2 linked regions of the Variovorax paradoxus EPS genome follow. The protein of the gene in region 2 interacts with the protein of the main gene of each other region in a pairwise test. Links are inferred from orthologs where the notes say so. Each region holds a gene or a part of one and is shown on either strand. Other genes may lie near its edges.

Region 1 (3,629 bases), 3.9 Mb from region 2 along the record:
CTATTGGGGCTCGCAGCGGCTGGTGTCGAACATCGGCACCTCCGCGCACCGGGCCGCGCACGACCGGACCGAGGACAAGGTGCTCGCCTTCCTGACGAAGGCCGAGTCGGTGGTCGGCGCCATCGGCAGCGCGCCGAGCCTGAGCCCGGCGGGCGAGCATTCCGAGCGCACCGCCGAACTGCTCTGGACGCTGCTGCAGCAATCGCCCGAGCTCGACAGCGTGTACGTGGCCAACGAAAACGGCCAGATGCTGATGGCGCTGCGCTACCCGGTGCCGGCGATCCGGCACATCGCGCGCGGCGCGGAATTCACCACCGAAACCTGGCAGTACAAGCGGCCGCTCGGGGCGGAACTCGATGCGCAGCAGCGCTTTGCCACGCAGCGCATCGAATCCTTTCGCAGCAGCTACGACCCGACGCGGCGCAGCTGGTTCCAGCAGGCCAACAAGATGCAGGGGCCGATATGGACGCAGCCCTACGTGTTCGCCGCGGCGCAGGAACTGGGCGTGACCTACGCGCTGCCGAGCGAGCGGCGCTACACCGAGGGCAGCCCCAAGGCGCTGGTGGTGGCGGGCGACGTGTCGCTCGGGCGGCTGTCGGAGTTCGTGCGGCTCTTCAGCAGCAACGGCTATGGCCACAGCGCCCTGCTGAGCGCCGACCACAAGGTGCTGGCGCGCAGCGACTTGCCGGGCGTGCTGCACCAGCTGGATGCGCCCACGGGCGTGCTCGGCACGCTGCACGCGCAGATGCACCTGCACATGGCGACCGACGGCACCCCCGACGGCAACGGCGACTCGACCTTCCCGTTCGACTTCGAAGGCAAGCGCTACCTGGTGCAGACCTCGCTGATCCCATCCACCGGCTGGGAGTTGGTGAGCTGGGTGCCCGAGGACATGGTGCTGGGCGACCTGCGCCGCGCGGTGCTCTGGGGGCTGCTGTTGGCGCTGGTGTTCCTGGCGCTGGCGCTGTTCATGTCGCTCAAGCTCTCCAAGCTGGTGACCTCGCCGGTGGAAAACCTCTCGCGCATCGCGCGCCGCATCGGCCTGCTGGAGCTGGACAACCTGCCGCGCGAACCCAGCCGCGTGCTGGAGATACAGCATCTGGATCAGGCGCTGGACGACTCGGCGCGCAGCCTCAAGGCCTTCAGCAAGTTCGTGCCGGTGAACGTGATCAACCAGCTCGTCGCCGAGGGGCATGCGCTCGCGCCCAGCGGTTCGGCGCGGCGAGTGACGGTGATGTTCACCGACGTGGAGGGCTTCACCTCGATTTCGGAGTCGCTCCCCATCGACGTGCTGGTGGGCATGCTGACCGAGTACTTCAACCTCGCCACCGGTGTGTTCGCGCGCTACGGCGGCGTGGTCGACAAGTTCATCGGCGACGGGATCATGGTGCTGTGGGGCGCGCCTGCCGACATGAAGGATGCGGAGTACCGCGCCTGCCTCGCCGCACTGCAGTTGCATGCGCAGATGGGCGAGCTCAACAGCAAGTGGCGCGCGCGGGGCCTGCCCGAGTTCCGCACCCGCATCGGCATCCACACCGGCGTGGTGATCGCGGGGGTGCTGGGCTCGAACGACCGGCTGTCGTACACGGCATTCGGCGACGTCATCAACGTGGCGAGCCGCATCGAGGGCATCAACAAGCAACTGGGGACGCAGACGCTGATGTCCGAGGACACCTTCGCGGGACTGAAGGGGCGGCTCAGCACGCGCCGCATCGAGGAGCTGGTCGAGCTGCGCGGCCGGCAGACGCGCATGGTGCTCTACGAGCTGATGAAGCTTTGAGCGCCGCTCAGCGCGGCGACGGCGTTACGCGCACCAGCACGAGGTTGGCGGTGGTGCCGCTGCCCTGCGTGAGCACCGGGTACTGCGTGTCGTTGATGAACAGCAGTTGCTCGCCGCGCAGAATGCGCGCCGACACCGCGTAGCGCATGCGCGGATCGATGCGCGCGGCATCGACCTGCAACTCGTAGGCGAAGGGCACCTGCTTGCCGTTGGCCTTGATGCGCTGCTCGGCCAGCGTGACCGAAGGTGCGTCCATGCGCGACACATCGAGCAGCTGGACCACGACCTCGGCCGCGGGGTCGAGCGCGATGCGCTCGCGGTAGGCCACCGTGCCGCTCACACGCAGCGATGCGGCGCCAGCGGGCTTCGATGCGGGTGTGGAAGAAGCACAGGCGCTCAACATCGAAGCGCCGGCTGCGGCGGAAAGCATCAGGAGGCTGGTACGTCTTTTCATCCGGCTCATTATGCGGAGGCACGCTCCGCGGCAAAGGCCACGTACCAATCGAGGCTTCCGGGGTTGGCCATCGCCTCGCGGTTCACCACCTTCTCGATCGGCTGGCCCAGCAGCAGCTTCTTGATCGGCAGCTCCTGCTTCTTGCCCGAGAGCGTGCGCGGGATCTCGGCGACCTGGAAGATGTCGTTGGGCACGAAGCGCGGCGAGAGCGAGGTCTTGATCGCGTTGTTGAGGCGGGTGCGCATCGCCTCGTCGAGCGCCACGCCCGGTCGCAGCACCACGAAGAGCGGCATGTAGCTGTCGCGGCCGAGGTATTCGAGATCGACCACCATCGAGTCGAGCACTTCGGGCAGGCCCTCGACCGCGCTGTAGATCTCGCTCGTGCCCATGCGCAGGCCCTGGCGGTTGATGGTGGCATCGCTGCGGCCGTAGATGACGCAGCCGCCGTCTTCGCCGATCTTGATCCAGTCGCCGTGGCGCCACACGCCGGGGTAGGTGTCGAAGTAGCTCGACACGTAGCGCGCGTTGCCCTCGTCGCCCCAGAAGTAGAGCGGCATCGACGGAATGGCTTTCGTGCAGACCAGCTCGCCGACTTCGCCGATGACCGGTTGGCCCTGCTCGTTCCACGCTTCGACCGCATGGCCGAGTTCGCGGCACTGCATCTGGCCCGGCACCTCGGGCAGCTCGCGGTTGCCGCCGACGAAGGCGCCGCAGAAGTCGGTGCCGCCGGAGATGTTGCACCACCACACATCCTTGGAGCCCGCATCGAGGATCTGCTGCGAGCCCCAGCGCTGCACTTCCTCGGGCAGCGGCGAGCCGGTGCTGCCGAGCGCGCGCACGCGCGAGAGATCGCCGCATTCCTTCGCGACGATGCCGGCCTTCATGCAGTTGGTGAAGTAGGCCGCGCCCGCGCCGAAGAAGCTGACCTTGTGGCGTGCGACGAAGCGCCACAGCACGCCCCAGTCGGGCTTCTCCTTGCTGCCCGCGGGGTTGCCGTCGTAGATGCAGATGGTCGCGCCGAAGGCCATGCCCGAGAGCTGCGAGTTCCACATCACCCAGCCGGTGGAGCTGTACCAGTGGTAGCGCTCGCCGAAGTTGTTGGCGCCGTAGCTCGCGCCCACGTCGTTGTGCAGGCCGCAGGCATGCATGGTGAGCAGAATGCCGCCCTGCCCGTGCACGATGGGCTTGGGGAGACCCGTGGTGCCGCTCGAATAGACGATCCAGATCGGGTGGTCGAAGGGCAGCCACTCGGGCTCGAAGGCGCCGACCTCGCCGTCGTTGCGCGCGGTGGCCTCGGTCCAGTCGACGTCGTGTGCAACGGGGCTCGCGGCGAAAGACGTCTTCACGAGCAGCAGCTTCTTCACGCTCGGCAATTGAGCGCGCAGCTCCTGCAGC
Region 2 (3,714 bases):
CACGCTCGGCGATGACATGGTCAAGGCGCAGCGCGCCGCGTTCGACGAAGGCAAGAACACCGTCGATCCGGTGCTCACCAACTTCAAGAGCAAGTACGCCGTCGACTGGAGCCCGTACCTCAACAAGAAGTGGACCGACGCCGGCGACACCGCCATTCCGTCGTCCGAGTGGAAGCGCCTGGCCGAGAAGATCACCACCGTGCCGCAAGGCTTCACCGTGCATCCGCTGGTGAAGAAGGTGCTGGACGACCGCGCCGCCATGGGCCGCGGCGACGTCAACGTCGACTGGGGCATGGGCGAGCACATGGCCTTCGCCTCGTTGGTGGCCAGCGGCTACCCGGTGCGCCTGTCGGGCGAAGACTCGGGCCGCGGCACGTTCACGCACCGCCACGCCGTGCTGCACGACCAGAACCGCGAGAAGTTCGACGAAGGCACCTACACGCCGCTGCAGAACGTGGCCGAGAACCAGGCACCGTTCGTCGTGATCGACTCGATCCTGTCCGAAGAAGCCGTGCTCGCGTTCGAATACGGTTACGCCTCGAACGACCCGAACACGCTCGTCATCTGGGAAGCCCAGTTCGGCGACTTCGTGAACGGCGCGCAAGTGGTGATCGACCAGTTCATCGCTTCGGGCGAAGTGAAGTGGGGCCGCGTCAACGGCCTCACGATGATGCTGCCGCACGGCTACGAAGGCCAGGGCCCCGAGCACAGCTCGGCACGCCTGGAGCGCTTCATGCAGCTGAGCGCCGACACCAACATGCAGGTGGTTCAGCCCACCACCGCCAGCCAGATCTTCCACGTGCTGCGCCGCCAGATGGTGCGCAACCTGCGGAAGCCCCTGATCATCATGACGCCCAAGTCGCTCCTGCGGAACAAGGACGCGACCTCGCCGCTGTCCGAGTTCACCAAGGGCAGCTTCCAGACCGTCATTCCCGACAGCAAGGGTCTGAAGGCAGAGAAGGTCAAGCGCCTGATCGCCTGCTCGGGCAAGGTCTACTACGACCTGGCCAAGAAGCGCGAGGAGCAGGGCAACGACGACGTGGCGATCATCCGCGTCGAGCAGCTCTACCCGTTCCCGCACAAGGCCTTTGCCGCCGAGATCAAGAAGTACCCGAACCTCACGGACGTGGTGTGGTGCCAGGACGAACCGCAGAACCAGGGCGCCTGGTTCTTCGTGCAGCACTACATCCACGAAAACATGCAGGAAGGCCAAAAGCTCGGCTACTCCGGCCGTGCCGCTTCGGCATCGCCGGCGGTCGGGTATTCGCACCTGCACCAGGAACAGCAGAAGGCGCTCGTCGATGGCGCATTTGGCAAGCTCAAGGGCTTCGTGCTGACCAAGTAATACAAGCCTCTTTTCACACGAACACCCTCAAGAAAAATACGGAGCAACCTCCAAATGTCTATCGTAGAAGTCAAAGTCCCCCAGCTTTCCGAATCCGTGGCCGAAGCCACCATGCTCACCTGGAAGAAGAAGGCCGGCGAAGCCGTCGCCGTCGATGAAATCCTGATCGAGATCGAGACCGACAAGGTCGTGCTGGAAGTGCCCGCCCCCTCGGCCGGCGTGCTGGCCGAAATCGTGCAGCCCGATGGCGCCACCGTGGTGGCGGATCAGCTGATCGCCAAGATCGACACCGAAGGCAAGGCCAGCGCCGCTGCCCCGGCTGCAGCACCTGCTGCCGCTGCTCCGGCTGCTGCCGCGCCTGCTCCGGCAGCCGCTGCCGCCGCCACCGGCGGTTCGAAGTCGGACGTTGCCATGCCCGCCGCCGCCAAGCTGCTGGCCGACAACAACCTCAAGACCGGCGACGTTGTCGGCACCGGCAAGGACGGCCGCGTGACCAAGGGCGACGTGCTCGGTGCAGTGGCTTCGGGCGCCAAGCCTGCCGCTGCCGCCATCCCCGCACCGGCTGCCAAGCCCGCACTGCCGCAGGTCGCCTCGCCGGTCGGTTCGTCCGACCTCGGAGAGCGTCCGGAACAGCGCGTGCCGATGAGCCGCCTGCGCGCCCGCATCGCCGAGCGCCTGATCCAGTCGCAGTCGACCAACGCGATCCTGACCACCTTCAACGAAGTGAACATGGCGCCCGTCATGGAACTGCGCAAGCGCTTCCAGGACAGCTTCATCAAGGAACACGGCGTGAAGCTCGGCTTCATGTCCTTCTTCGTGAAGGCCGCGGTGCACGCACTGAAGAAGTACCCGGTGATCAACGCCTCGGTCGACGGCAACGACATCCTGTACCACGGCTACTTCGACATCGGCATCGCCGTCGGTTCGCCGCGCGGCCTGGTCGTGCCGATCCTGCGCAACGCCGACCAGATGAGCTTTGCCGACATCGAGAAGAAGATCGCCGAGTACGGCAAGAAGGCGCAAGACGGCAAGCTGGGCATCGAAGAGATGACCGGCGGCACGTTCTCCATCTCGAACGGCGGCACCTTCGGCTCGATGCTCTCGACGCCGATCATCAACCCGCCTCAGTCGGCCATCCTCGGCGTGCACGCCACCAAGGACCGCGCTGTGGTGGAGAACGGCCAGATCGTCATCCGTCCGATGAACTACCTGGCCATGAGCTATGACCACCGCATCATCGACGGCCGCGAAGCCGTGCTGGGCCTGGTCGCGATGAAGGAAGCGCTGGAAGATCCGTCGCGCCTGCTGTTCGATATCTGACCGGCATCTGACTCACCCCCAGGCTGCGCGCACTTCGTGTCGCTTCGCCAACCCCCTACCGGGGGCAACACCTGCGGCCCGGCAAAGCCGGTTCCGCGGGTTCCGCGAAGGATGCCAATCCAGTGACGCGTCCGCCAACTGAAACGGAAACCCTATGAGCAAACAATTCGACGTCATCGTCATCGGCGGCGGCCCCGGCGGCTACATCGCCGCGATCCGTGCGGCGCAACTCGGCTTCAACGTGGCCTGCATCGACGAGTGGAAGAACGCCAAGGGCGGTCCCGCGCTCGGCGGCACCTGCACGAACGTGGGCTGCATTCCCTCGAAGGCGCTGCTGCAATCGTCGGAGCACTTCGAGCACGCCGGCCACGGCTTCGCGGACCATGGCATCAAGGTGTCGGGCCTGGAACTCGATATCGGCAAGATGCTGGCCCGCAAGGACCAGGTCGTGAAGCAGAACAACGACGGCATCACCTACCTGTTCAAGAAGAACAAGATCACGTCGTTCCACGGCCGTGGCTCGTTCGTGAAGGCTGCCGAAGGCGGCTACGAAATCAAGGTGGCGGGCGCCGCCGAGGAAACCATCGTCGGCAAGCACATCATCGTGGCCACGGGCTCCAACGCCCGCGCGCTGCCGGGTGCGGCCTTCGACGAAGAGAACATCCTGTCGAACGATGGCGCGCTGCGCATCGGCGCAGTGCCCAAGAAGCTCGCGTTGATCGGCTCGGGCGTGATCGGCCTCGAAATGGGCTCGGTCTGGCGTCGCCTCGGCTCCGAAGTGACAGTGCTCGAAGCGCTGCCCACGTTCCTTGGTGCAGTGGACGAACAGATCGCCAAGGAAGCCAAGAAGGCCTTCGACAAGCAGGGCCTGAAGATCGAGTTGGGCGTGAAGGTCGGCGAGATCAAGTCGGGCAAGAAGGGCGTCTCGATCGCCTGGACCAACGCCAAGGGCGAAGCCCAGGTGCTGGACGTCGACAAGCTGATCGTGTCGATCGGCCGCGTGCCCAACACCATCGGCCTGGCCGCTGACGCCGTGGGCCTGGCGCTCG

The links. Proteins that work in one complex are often made in the same cells at the same time.
Region 1: the proteins of odhB (region 2) and VARPA_RS00605 interact in binary tests that used the Escherichia coli proteins (3 or more experiments, as listed by UniProt). The link is inferred for Variovorax paradoxus EPS from one-to-one orthologs.

What each region holds. Positions count from the first base shown.
Region 1 is NC_014931.1:124,419-128,047, reverse strand. What follows is about bases 512-3,402. They hold VARPA_RS00605 (YbaY family lipoprotein), read right to left. Parts: upstream 2,235-3,402; coding sequence 1,788-2,234; downstream 512-1,787. Other genes in these bases: VARPA_RS00600 (acetoacetate--CoA ligase), read right to left, coding at 2,243-3,402; VARPA_RS00610 (adenylate/guanylate cyclase domain-containing protein), read left to right, coding at 512-1,780. Outside these bases: more of VARPA_RS00610, read left to right, coding at 1-511; more of VARPA_RS00600, read right to left, coding at 3,403-3,629.
Region 2 is NC_014931.1:4,006,374-4,010,087, reverse strand. The notes cover bases 557-3,532. They hold odhB (2-oxoglutarate dehydrogenase complex dihydrolipoyllysine-residue succinyltransferase), read left to right. Parts: upstream 557-1,399; coding sequence 1,400-2,665; downstream 2,666-3,532. Other genes in these bases: lpdA (dihydrolipoyl dehydrogenase), read left to right, coding at 2,820-3,532; VARPA_RS18560 (2-oxoglutarate dehydrogenase E1 component), read left to right, coding at 557-1,345. Outside these bases: more of VARPA_RS18560, read left to right, coding at 1-556; more of lpdA, read left to right, coding at 3,533-3,714. UniProt on the Escherichia coli protein: E2 component of the 2-oxoglutarate dehydrogenase (OGDH) complex which catalyzes the second step in the conversion of 2-oxoglutarate to succinyl-CoA and CO(2).